Urbifossiella limnaea: one gene and its partner. The protein of the gene in region 2 interacts with the protein of the main gene of each other region in a pairwise test. Links are inferred from orthologs where the notes say so. Each region holds a gene or a part of one and is shown on either strand. Other genes may lie near its edges.

Region 1 (4,356 bases), 4.5 Mb from region 2 along the record:
TCACCCGCCGCGAGTGGCTGTCCCGCACCGCCTGCGGGTTCGGCGCCCTCGCCCTCGCCGACCTGGCGCACGCCCAGGCGCCGAACCCCCTCGCGCCGCGCCCGCCGCACCACCCGGCGAAGGCCAAGCGCGTCATCTTCCTGTTCATGCAGGGCGGCGTCAGCCACGTCGATTCCTACGACTACAAGCCGCGCCTCGTCGCCGACGACGGCCGGCAGATGCCCTTCGACGACGCCCGCGCCATCGCCAACACCGGCGCCCGCGGCACCAACCGCCGCGTCATGAAGCCGCTGTGGGAGTTCAAGCAGCGCGGCCAGAGCGGCCTGTGGGCGTCCGAGCTGTTCCCGCACGTCGCCCAGCACATGGACGAGCTGTGCGTCGTGCGCTCGCTCCACACCGAGGGCGTCGCCCACGGCCCGGCCACGCTCTTCCTCCACTGCGGCAGCACCAACTTCGTCCGCCCCAGCATGGGGAGCTGGGTGCTGTACGGCCTCGGCAGTGAGAACGCCAACCTGCCCGGGTTCATGAGCATCGCGCCGTCGGCCGGCAACGGCGGGCCGCGCAACTACGGCACCGCCTTCCTCCCGGCCATCTTCCAGGGAACGGCGCTCGGCCGCGCCGGCGGCACCGCCGCGGAGGCGACCATCCGCAACCTCACGAGCCCCGCCGGGCAGCGGCCGCCGTTTGAGCTGTTGCGCGACCTCCACGCCGAGCAACTGCGCCGCAGCCCCGGCGACGCCGAGCTCGAAGCCGTCGCCGCGTCGTACGAGCTGGCCCACCGGATGCAGCAGAACGCCCCCGACGTGCTGGACCTGTCGAAGGAGACGGCCGAGACGCTGGCGCTGTACGGCGTCAACGACCGCGCCACCGACACGTTCGGCCGGCAGTGCCTGATGGCGCGCCGGCTGTGCGAGGCGGGCGTCCGCTACGTGCAAGTGACCTACGGCGACAACAGCGCCAACCCGGCGTGGGACCAGCACTCGAACATGCCGAAGCACGCCGACCACGCGAAGGCGTGCGACAAGCCGATCGCCGGGCTGCTGGCCGACCTGAAGCGGCGCGGGCTGCTGGAAGACACGATCGTGTGGTGGGGCGGCGAGTTCGGGCGGACGCCGTTCGCCCAGGACAACGGCACCGGCCGCGACCACAACCCGGCGGGGTTCACAGTGTGGATGGCGGGCGGCGGCCTCAAGAAGGGCGTGGCGTTCGGCGCGACGGACGAGTACGGCAGTCAGGCCGTCGAGAACAAGGTCCACATGCACGACCTGCACGCGACCATCCTGCACCAGCTGGGCCTCGACCACGAGAAGCTGACGTTCCGCTACAGCGGCCGGAACTTCCGATTGACTGACGTTCACGGCCGCGTCGTGCGCGAGGTGATCGCGTAACGCCTTCCTGGCACTGGAGTTCACGCCGGAAGAATCGCCCGCCCCATGGTCGATCTGACGGCGTGACATGTTGCCGCGACCCGACCCCTCCCACGCGGCAGAATCATTTCCGGCTACCGCCCCGCCCACACGCCGCACAGCTCGACGACCACGCGCACGGCCGCCTCCATCTCTTCGAGACACGTCCACTCCAGCGGCGAGTGCGGGTTGTGCTCGCCGGTCGAGAGGTTCGGCGTCGGCAGCCCCTTCTCCGTCAGCATCGCGCCGTCGGTGCCGCCGCGGATGATCTTGAACTTCGGCTCCATGCCGGCGCGCTTCACGGCCTCCGCCGCGTAGGCGATCGCCCGCGGCTCCTTGGCGATGCCGTCGCGCATGTTGCGGTACTGCTTCCGCACCTCGACCGTCACCTTCGCCTCGGGGTACTCGCGCTCCACCTGCCGGCCGATCTCGCGCAGCAGCTCCGCCTGCACGGCGAGCTGTGGCGTGTCGAAGTCGCGCAGGAGGAAGCCGATCTTCACCTCGCCGACGCCGCCGTCGATGGTGAGCGGGTGGAGGAAGCCGTCGCGGCCGGCGGTCGTCTCGGGGCTGAGGCGGCGCTTCGGCAGGCGGTCCAGGAACATCCCCGCGAGGCGGATGGCGTTCGTCATCCGGCCCTTCGCGATCGACGGGTGGATGTTCACGCCGGTGATGGTGACCGTCGCCGCGTCCGCGCTGAACGTCTCGTCCTCGATCTCGGCGGTGCCGGCGCCGTCGAGCGTGTACGCGGCGACGGCGCCGCCGAGCATGGCGGGCTCCAGGTGGAGCACGCCGCGGCCGATTTCCTCGTCGCAGGTGAAGACGACCGCCACCGGGCCGTGCGGCAGGCCCGGGTTCTCGACGAGCGTCCGCACCGCCTCCATGATGACGGCCAGCCCCGCCTTGTCGTCGGCGCCCAGCAACGTGGTGCCGTCGGTGGTGATGATCGTCTTGCCGACGAGCGCCGTCAGCTCGGGGTTGTCGGCGACGCGGATCACCTTCGACGGGTCCTTCGGGAGCGTGATGTCGCCGCCGGCGTAGGCGCGGATTACCTGCGGGTTCACGTCCTTACCCGAGTTCTCGGGGTTGGTGTCCACGTGGGCGTTGAACGCGATGGTGGGGGCGCCGGGTACGTTCCCCGGCACGGTGGCGAAGACGAGGCCGTGCTCGTCCTGGCGGGCGTCGAGGCCGAGGGCGCGGAGTTCGTCGCGGAGCATCGCGCCGAGCACCAGCTGCCCCGGCGAGCTGGGGTAGGCGGTGGTGCGGTCGTCGGCCTGGGTGTCGATCCGAGCGTAGCGGAGGAAGCGGTCGAGCAGGGCGGACATGGCGGCTCCGGGGCGCGGTGGGGGTATGGTATTCGCCCCCGCGGCGCCGTAAAACGATTGCTTCGCCCGCCGCGCCTCCGCGAGTCCGACATGAGCTTTTCGTCCCACCACCTGTACTTCGACGACCTGGAGGTCGGCCAGGAGTGGGACTCGATCGGGCGGACGGTGACGGAGACGGACATCGTCAACTTCGCGGGGTTCAGCGGCGACTTCAACCCGATCCACATCGACCACGAGTTCGCCCGCGGCACCCCGTTCCGCCGGCCGATCGCGCACGGGTTCGGCGTGTTCAGCATCGCCAGCGGCCTGGGCGTGATGACGCCGCCGGTGCGGACGATCGCGCTGCTGCGGGTGCGGTTCTGGAACTTCCTGCTGCCGGTGTTCGCCGGCGACACGATCCGCTGCCACACCCGGGTGGTGGAGAAGACGGTGAAGGGCCGCGGCAAGCGCGGCGAGGTGGTGTGGTACCGCGGCATCGTCAACCAGGACGGCAAGACCGTGCAGGAGGGCGAGGTGGTGACGCTGCTGGAGTGCCGGCCGCTGGTGCGCGTGGGCGACCCCGTGGCCGTGGGCGAGCCGAGCGCCAACGGCACCGACTGAGCTAAGGCGAAAACCGGATTAACCACAGAGTCACAGAGGCCACAGAGCGAAGACGCAAAGCCGAGACGAAACCGAGTTCGAAGCCACGATTGGTTTGCACTCGGTCTTTTGTCTTCTCCCTGTGCCCTCTGTGACTCTGTGGTGAACTCTCTTCCTGACTCCGCCAACCATGACCATTCGTACCCGCTTCGCCCCGAGCCCGACCGGCTACCTCCACATCGGCGGCGTCCGCACGGCGCTGTTCAACTGGCTGTACGCCCGCCGGCACGGCGGCCAGTTCGTCCTCCGCATCGACGACACCGACGCCGCCCGCAACCGCGCCGAGGCCGTGAAGCCGATCCTCGACGGGTTCGACTGGCTCGGCCTCGACTGGGACGAAGGCCCGACCAAGGACGCCAGCGGTAACAGCGTCGGCCCGCACGCGCCGTACTTCCAGAGCCAGCGGAACGACCGGTACGTCGCCGCGGCGCTACAACTGATCGAGACCGGCCACGCCTACCCCGACTACACCACGCCCGACGAGCAGGACGCCCGCCGCAAGGCCGCGGAGAAGGCCAAGCGCGCCTACGTCCACCGCGGCAGCAACCGCGACGTGGACCCGGCCGAGAACCTGCGGTTGTACCGCGAGAAGCCGGCGGCGGTGCTGCTGAAGGTGCCGGAGGGGCGGGCGGTCGTGTTCAAGGACCACGTCCGCGGCGAGGTGAAGGTCGAGACGAGCACGATCCGCGACCCGGCGCTGCTCCGCGCCCCGGACGCCGCCGGCGTGTGCCGGGCGCTGTACTCGTTCGCCACCGTCGTGGACGAGGTGGCGTTCGGCATCACGCACGTCGTGCGGGCCGAGGAGCACCTCACCAACACGCCGACGCAGCTGCTCATCTTCGAGGCGCTGGGTGCGACGCCGCCGGAGTTCGCGCACATCCCGCTCGTGAATTACAACAACAAGAAGATGAGCAAGCGCGACCTGCCGCCGCTGTCGGCGCAGGAGACGGCCGCGCTCAAGGCGTGCGGGTGGACCGACGAAGCGCTGA
Region 2 (4,243 bases):
CGCCTCGGGCGGTTTCGAGCCGGCGGTGGATCGACGCCTCCGGCTCGCCGCGGCCGTCGAGCCGGTGGCGGAGCACGTCGAAGGCCGGCGGCATCACGAACAGCGAAAGGTGGTCGCCAGGGTACAGTAGCCGGACCTGCCCGGCGCCCTGCACGTCGATGACCAGGATGACACCCACGCCGGCGGCACGGTACGGATCGACCTCCGCCCGTGGGGTGCCGTAGAAGTCGACGCCGTGGACCTCAGCCCATTCGAGCATTTCACCGCGGGCGATCGCCTCGCGGAACTGGTCGTGCGTCCAATAATGATACGAGACGCCGTCCAGTTCGCCCGGCCGCCGCTTCCTGGTCGTAGCCGTGATCGCCCGGCGCAGTGGCAGCACGTTACGGCCGATGAGCCCGTCCACGAGCGTCGTCTTGCCGACCCCGCTCGGGCCCGACAAGACGATTAGCGGGGCGGTGCGGCCGGTCGGGGTCGTCATTCCGCGCTCCGCGTCACTCAACGTTCTGCACCAACTCGCGGACCTTCTCCAGCGCCGCCTTGATCTCGAACACGTGGCGCGACACGGTCACGTCGCCGGCCTTCGAGCCGAGGGTGTTCACCTCCCGGCCCATCTCCTGTAGCACGAATTCCAGCTTCCGCCCCGCCTCGTCCCCCTTACGGACCAGTTCCGCGAACTGCTCGAGGTGAGCGGTCAGCCGCGTCACCTCCTCGGCCACGTCGGTGCGGTCGGCGAACAGCGCCACCTCGCGGATGACGTGGTCCTGCGACACCGCCACGCCGGCGTCCGCGACGCCCTGCCGGACCCGCTCCAGGATGCGCTGCCGGTACTCGGCCGTGACCGCCGGCAGGTGGCTCCGCACCCGACCAAGTTCCTCGCACACGTGCCCGTGCAGCGACAGCAACTCGGCTGCCATCGCCTTCCCCTCTTCGCGGCGCATGGCGTCGAGCTTCGTCAACGCCTCGCCGAGCGCGGTCTCCACGGCCGGCCACTCGTCGTCGGGCAGGCCGCCGTGGCGGGTCGGCTCGGGGGCGACGCCGGGGAGCGTCAGCGCCGCGGCGAAGACTTGTGCCGCGTACAGTTCCGGCAATTTGGCGGCGTCGCAGGCGGTGCGAGCTTGTTTCAGGTAGGCGGTGAGCAGGTCGGTGTTCAGGGCGGCGTCGGTCGGCTTCGCCCGCCGGTTGGCGTGCACGTGAACCAGCAGGGTGCCGCGGCGGACGTGCCGGCGGACGACCTTCTCGACCTCGGCCTCGAACAGCGGGTACGGGTCGGACCCGCGAACGGTCACCTTCAGGTGCCGGTTGTTGACCGCCCGGACCTCGACGGCGACGGCGGCCGCGGCGGTCGCGCCCCGGGCCTCCCCGTACCCCGTCATGCTCAGCAACACACCGGTTCCCCGTGGGTGCTACTGTACGGGCGGGAGCTGGTTGCCCCCACCGCCCTGCTGGGCCGGGGCGGCCTTCTCGGCCGGAACCTCGATCTGGTTCACGTTCGCGTCCTCGGAGATCTCGTACTTCACGACCTTGACGTGGATCATGATGACGAGCACCCACACGGCGGCGAGGTACAGGGTGATCTTTACGAAGGCGTCGGCGGCACGCGAGCCGAAGGCGCTCGACCCGCCGGCGCCGCCGAACGCGCCCGCGAGCCCGCCGCCCTTGCCGCGCTGGATGAGGACGATCAGCATCAGGAACAGGCCGATGCCGACCACGAGCACGTTCAGAACGTGGGACACCCACCAGACGGCGAGCAAGGACACGGCGCGAACCTCCGTGCGAACGACACGACGGGCGACCCGGCCCGCCCCAACGGGTGAACGGTTAGTCTAGTGCGCGGGTCGGCGTCGGGTAGGGCCGTCAGCCCGCGGCGGCGACGATCTTGAGGAAGGCGTCGGCCTTGAGGCTGGCTCCGCCGACCAGTCCGCCGTCGATGTCCGGCTGCGCGAACAGCCCCGGCGCCGACTCGCCTGTGAGCGACCCGCCGTAGAGGATAGGAAGGGCAGCGGCGATATTATCGCCGTAGAGCATCCCCATTCGGGCGCGAATGTTCTTGTGCGCCTCCTGCGCCAGTTCCGGCGTGGCGACCTTCCCCGTACCGATCGCCCATACCGGCTCGTAGGCGAAGATCAGTCGGGCGAACTGCTCGTCCGTGAGGCCGGCGCACGCGGCGTACACCTGGCGCTGGAAGACGCGCTCCTGTAGGTTCCGCTCGCGCTCCGCGAGCGTCTCGCCGATGCACAGGATGACGTGTAGTCCGGCCTCGAGCGCGGCATGAACCTTTTGGTTGGTCGCGGCGTCGGTCTCGCCGATGACATGCCGCCGCTCGCTGTGCCCGACGAGGGTGTATTTGCAGCCGACCTCTAGGAGCATCCCCGGGCTGACCTCGCCGGTGAACGCCCCCTTCGTCTCCGAGTACACGTCCTGCGCCCCGAGCGCCACCGCCGTCCCGGCGAGGGCGTCGGCGACGGGCACGAGCCACGGAAACGGCGGGATGACGGCCACGTCGCACGCCGGGGACGCACCTACGCCGGCGGCGACGGCCTTCGCCAGCGTGACGGCCTCGGCGCGGGTGGTGTTCATCTTCCAGTTGCCAGCAATCAGCTTGCGACGGGGCATGAGGCTCCTCGGGAACTACACAACTGGCGAGCGGTCAGTTCTGTTCCGGCGCCCAGAACTCGCGGTCCAGCGCCGCAGCCAGCCGCCGCAGGTCGCCCATCAGGTCGAGGAACTGATGCGGCAGCAGCGCCTGCGGGCCGTCCGACATCGCCTTCTCGGGACAGTTGTGAACCTCGACGTGCACCCCGTCGGCACCCGCCGCGACCGACGCCCGGCACATGCTCGGGATCAGGTCGGGCCGGCCCGTCGCGTGGCTCGGGTCCACGATGATCGGCAGGTGGCTCTGCCCCTTCACGTTCGGCACGGCGCTCATGTCGAGCATGTTCCGCGTGCTGTCCTCGAAGCTCCGCACGCCGCGCTCGCACAGCACCACGTCCTTGTTCCCCTCGGCGAGGATGTACTCCGCGCTCATCAGCATGTCCTTCACCGTGGCGCTCATGCCGCGCTTCATCAGCACCGGCTTCTTCGCCCGGCCGACCTCCTTCAGCAGGTCGAAGTTCTGCATGTTGCGGGCGCCCAACTGGAGCATGTCGGCGTACCGGCACACCAGGTCCACCTGCCGCGGGTCCATCACCTCGGTGACGACGGGCATGTCGTACTTGTCGCCCACGTCCCGCAGGATTTTCAGCCCGTCCTCGCCCATCCCCTGGAAGCTGTACGGGCTCGTCCGCGGCTTGAACGCGCCGCCGCGTAGGATGTTCGCCCCGCCGGCCTTCACGTACTTGGCGACGGTGTCCATCACCTCGTAGCTCTCGACCGCGCACGGCCCGGCGATCATGGCCAGGCTGCCGCCGCCGACCTTCACCTTGCCGACGTACACCGCCGAGTCTTCCTTGTGGAACTCACGCGACGCCAGCTTGAACGGCTTCATGATCGACAGGACCTGCTCGACGCCCGGAATGGCGGAGAAGTTCTCCGTCTGCGGCTTCCGCTCGTCGCCGATCACGCCGACGATCGTCCGCGTCTCGCCGCGAGAGACGTGGGGCGTGAAGCCGAGTTCCTTCACCCGCTCGATGACGTGCTCGATCTGTTCCAGGCTGGCGTCGGGCCGAATCACGAGGATCATGGCAGAAACTTTCGACCGCCGGCCGGGCCGACGGGGGCGCGGGTGAGGGATGCGGTTAACGTAGGGACGCGGCCCGGGCGGGAACACCCGGGCGGACGGCGGACGGTCGAGCCGGCGTGATTGTGTGCACGACTCCCCCCCGGGGGTCGAGGCACGCATTGAGTCTATGACACAAAAGAGTGTGAGGGCGACCCGGGCTGTCGCTACTCCTCGGACGCTTTCGCGGCCGGGAACGACCCCAGCGGCGAGACCTCGTCGCACACGGCTTCCAGGCCGGCGAGCGCCTTCTTCACCTTCGGGTCGTCGCGGTGGCCTTCCATCTCCAGGAAGAACACGTACTCGCCCTTCGCCTCGCGGTACGGGAACGACTCCACCCACGTCAGGTTGATCTTGTTCTGCTTGAAGACCTGGAGTGCGTCCGCCAGCGAGCCCGGGCTGTTGGTCGTCTGAAACATCAACGCCGTCTTGTCGGCGCCGGTCTTGGCGCTGTCCGACAGGCCGATGACGGCGAACCGCGTCTCGTTGAACGGGCTGTCCTCGATGTTGTTGTACAGGATGCGG

The links. Proteins that work in one complex are often made in the same cells at the same time.
Region 1: the proteins of tpiA (region 2) and pepT interact in binary tests that used the Escherichia coli proteins (3 or more experiments, as listed by UniProt). The link is inferred for Urbifossiella limnaea from one-to-one orthologs.

What each region holds. Positions count from the first base shown.
Region 1 is NZ_CP036273.1:787,421-791,776, forward strand. The notes cover bases 616-3,519. They hold pepT (peptidase T), read right to left. Parts: upstream 2,729-3,519; coding sequence 1,502-2,728; downstream 616-1,501. Other genes in these bases: ETAA1_RS03385 (DUF1501 domain-containing protein), read left to right, coding at 616-1,388; ETAA1_RS03395 (MaoC family dehydratase), read left to right, coding at 2,819-3,328; ETAA1_RS03400 (glutamate--tRNA ligase), read left to right, coding at 3,498-3,519. In the rest of the region: more of ETAA1_RS03385, read left to right, coding at 1-615; more of ETAA1_RS03400, read left to right, coding at 3,520-4,356. UniProt on the Escherichia coli protein: Cleaves the N-terminal amino acid of tripeptides.
Region 2 is NZ_CP036273.1:5,279,161-5,283,403, forward strand. The notes cover bases 738-3,528. They hold tpiA (triose-phosphate isomerase), read right to left. Parts: upstream 2,617-3,528; coding sequence 1,858-2,616; downstream 738-1,857. Other genes in these bases: ETAA1_RS21500 (YicC/YloC family endoribonuclease), read right to left, coding at 738-1,388; secG (preprotein translocase subunit SecG), read right to left, coding at 1,407-1,760; aroF (3-deoxy-7-phosphoheptulonate synthase), read right to left, coding at 2,651-3,528. Also shown: gmk (guanylate kinase), read right to left, coding at 1-481; more of ETAA1_RS21500, read right to left, coding at 495-737; more of aroF, read right to left, coding at 3,529-3,682; pheA (prephenate dehydratase), read right to left, coding at 3,886-4,243. UniProt on the Escherichia coli protein: Involved in the gluconeogenesis. Catalyzes stereospecifically the conversion of dihydroxyacetone phosphate (DHAP) to D-glyceraldehyde-3-phosphate (G3P).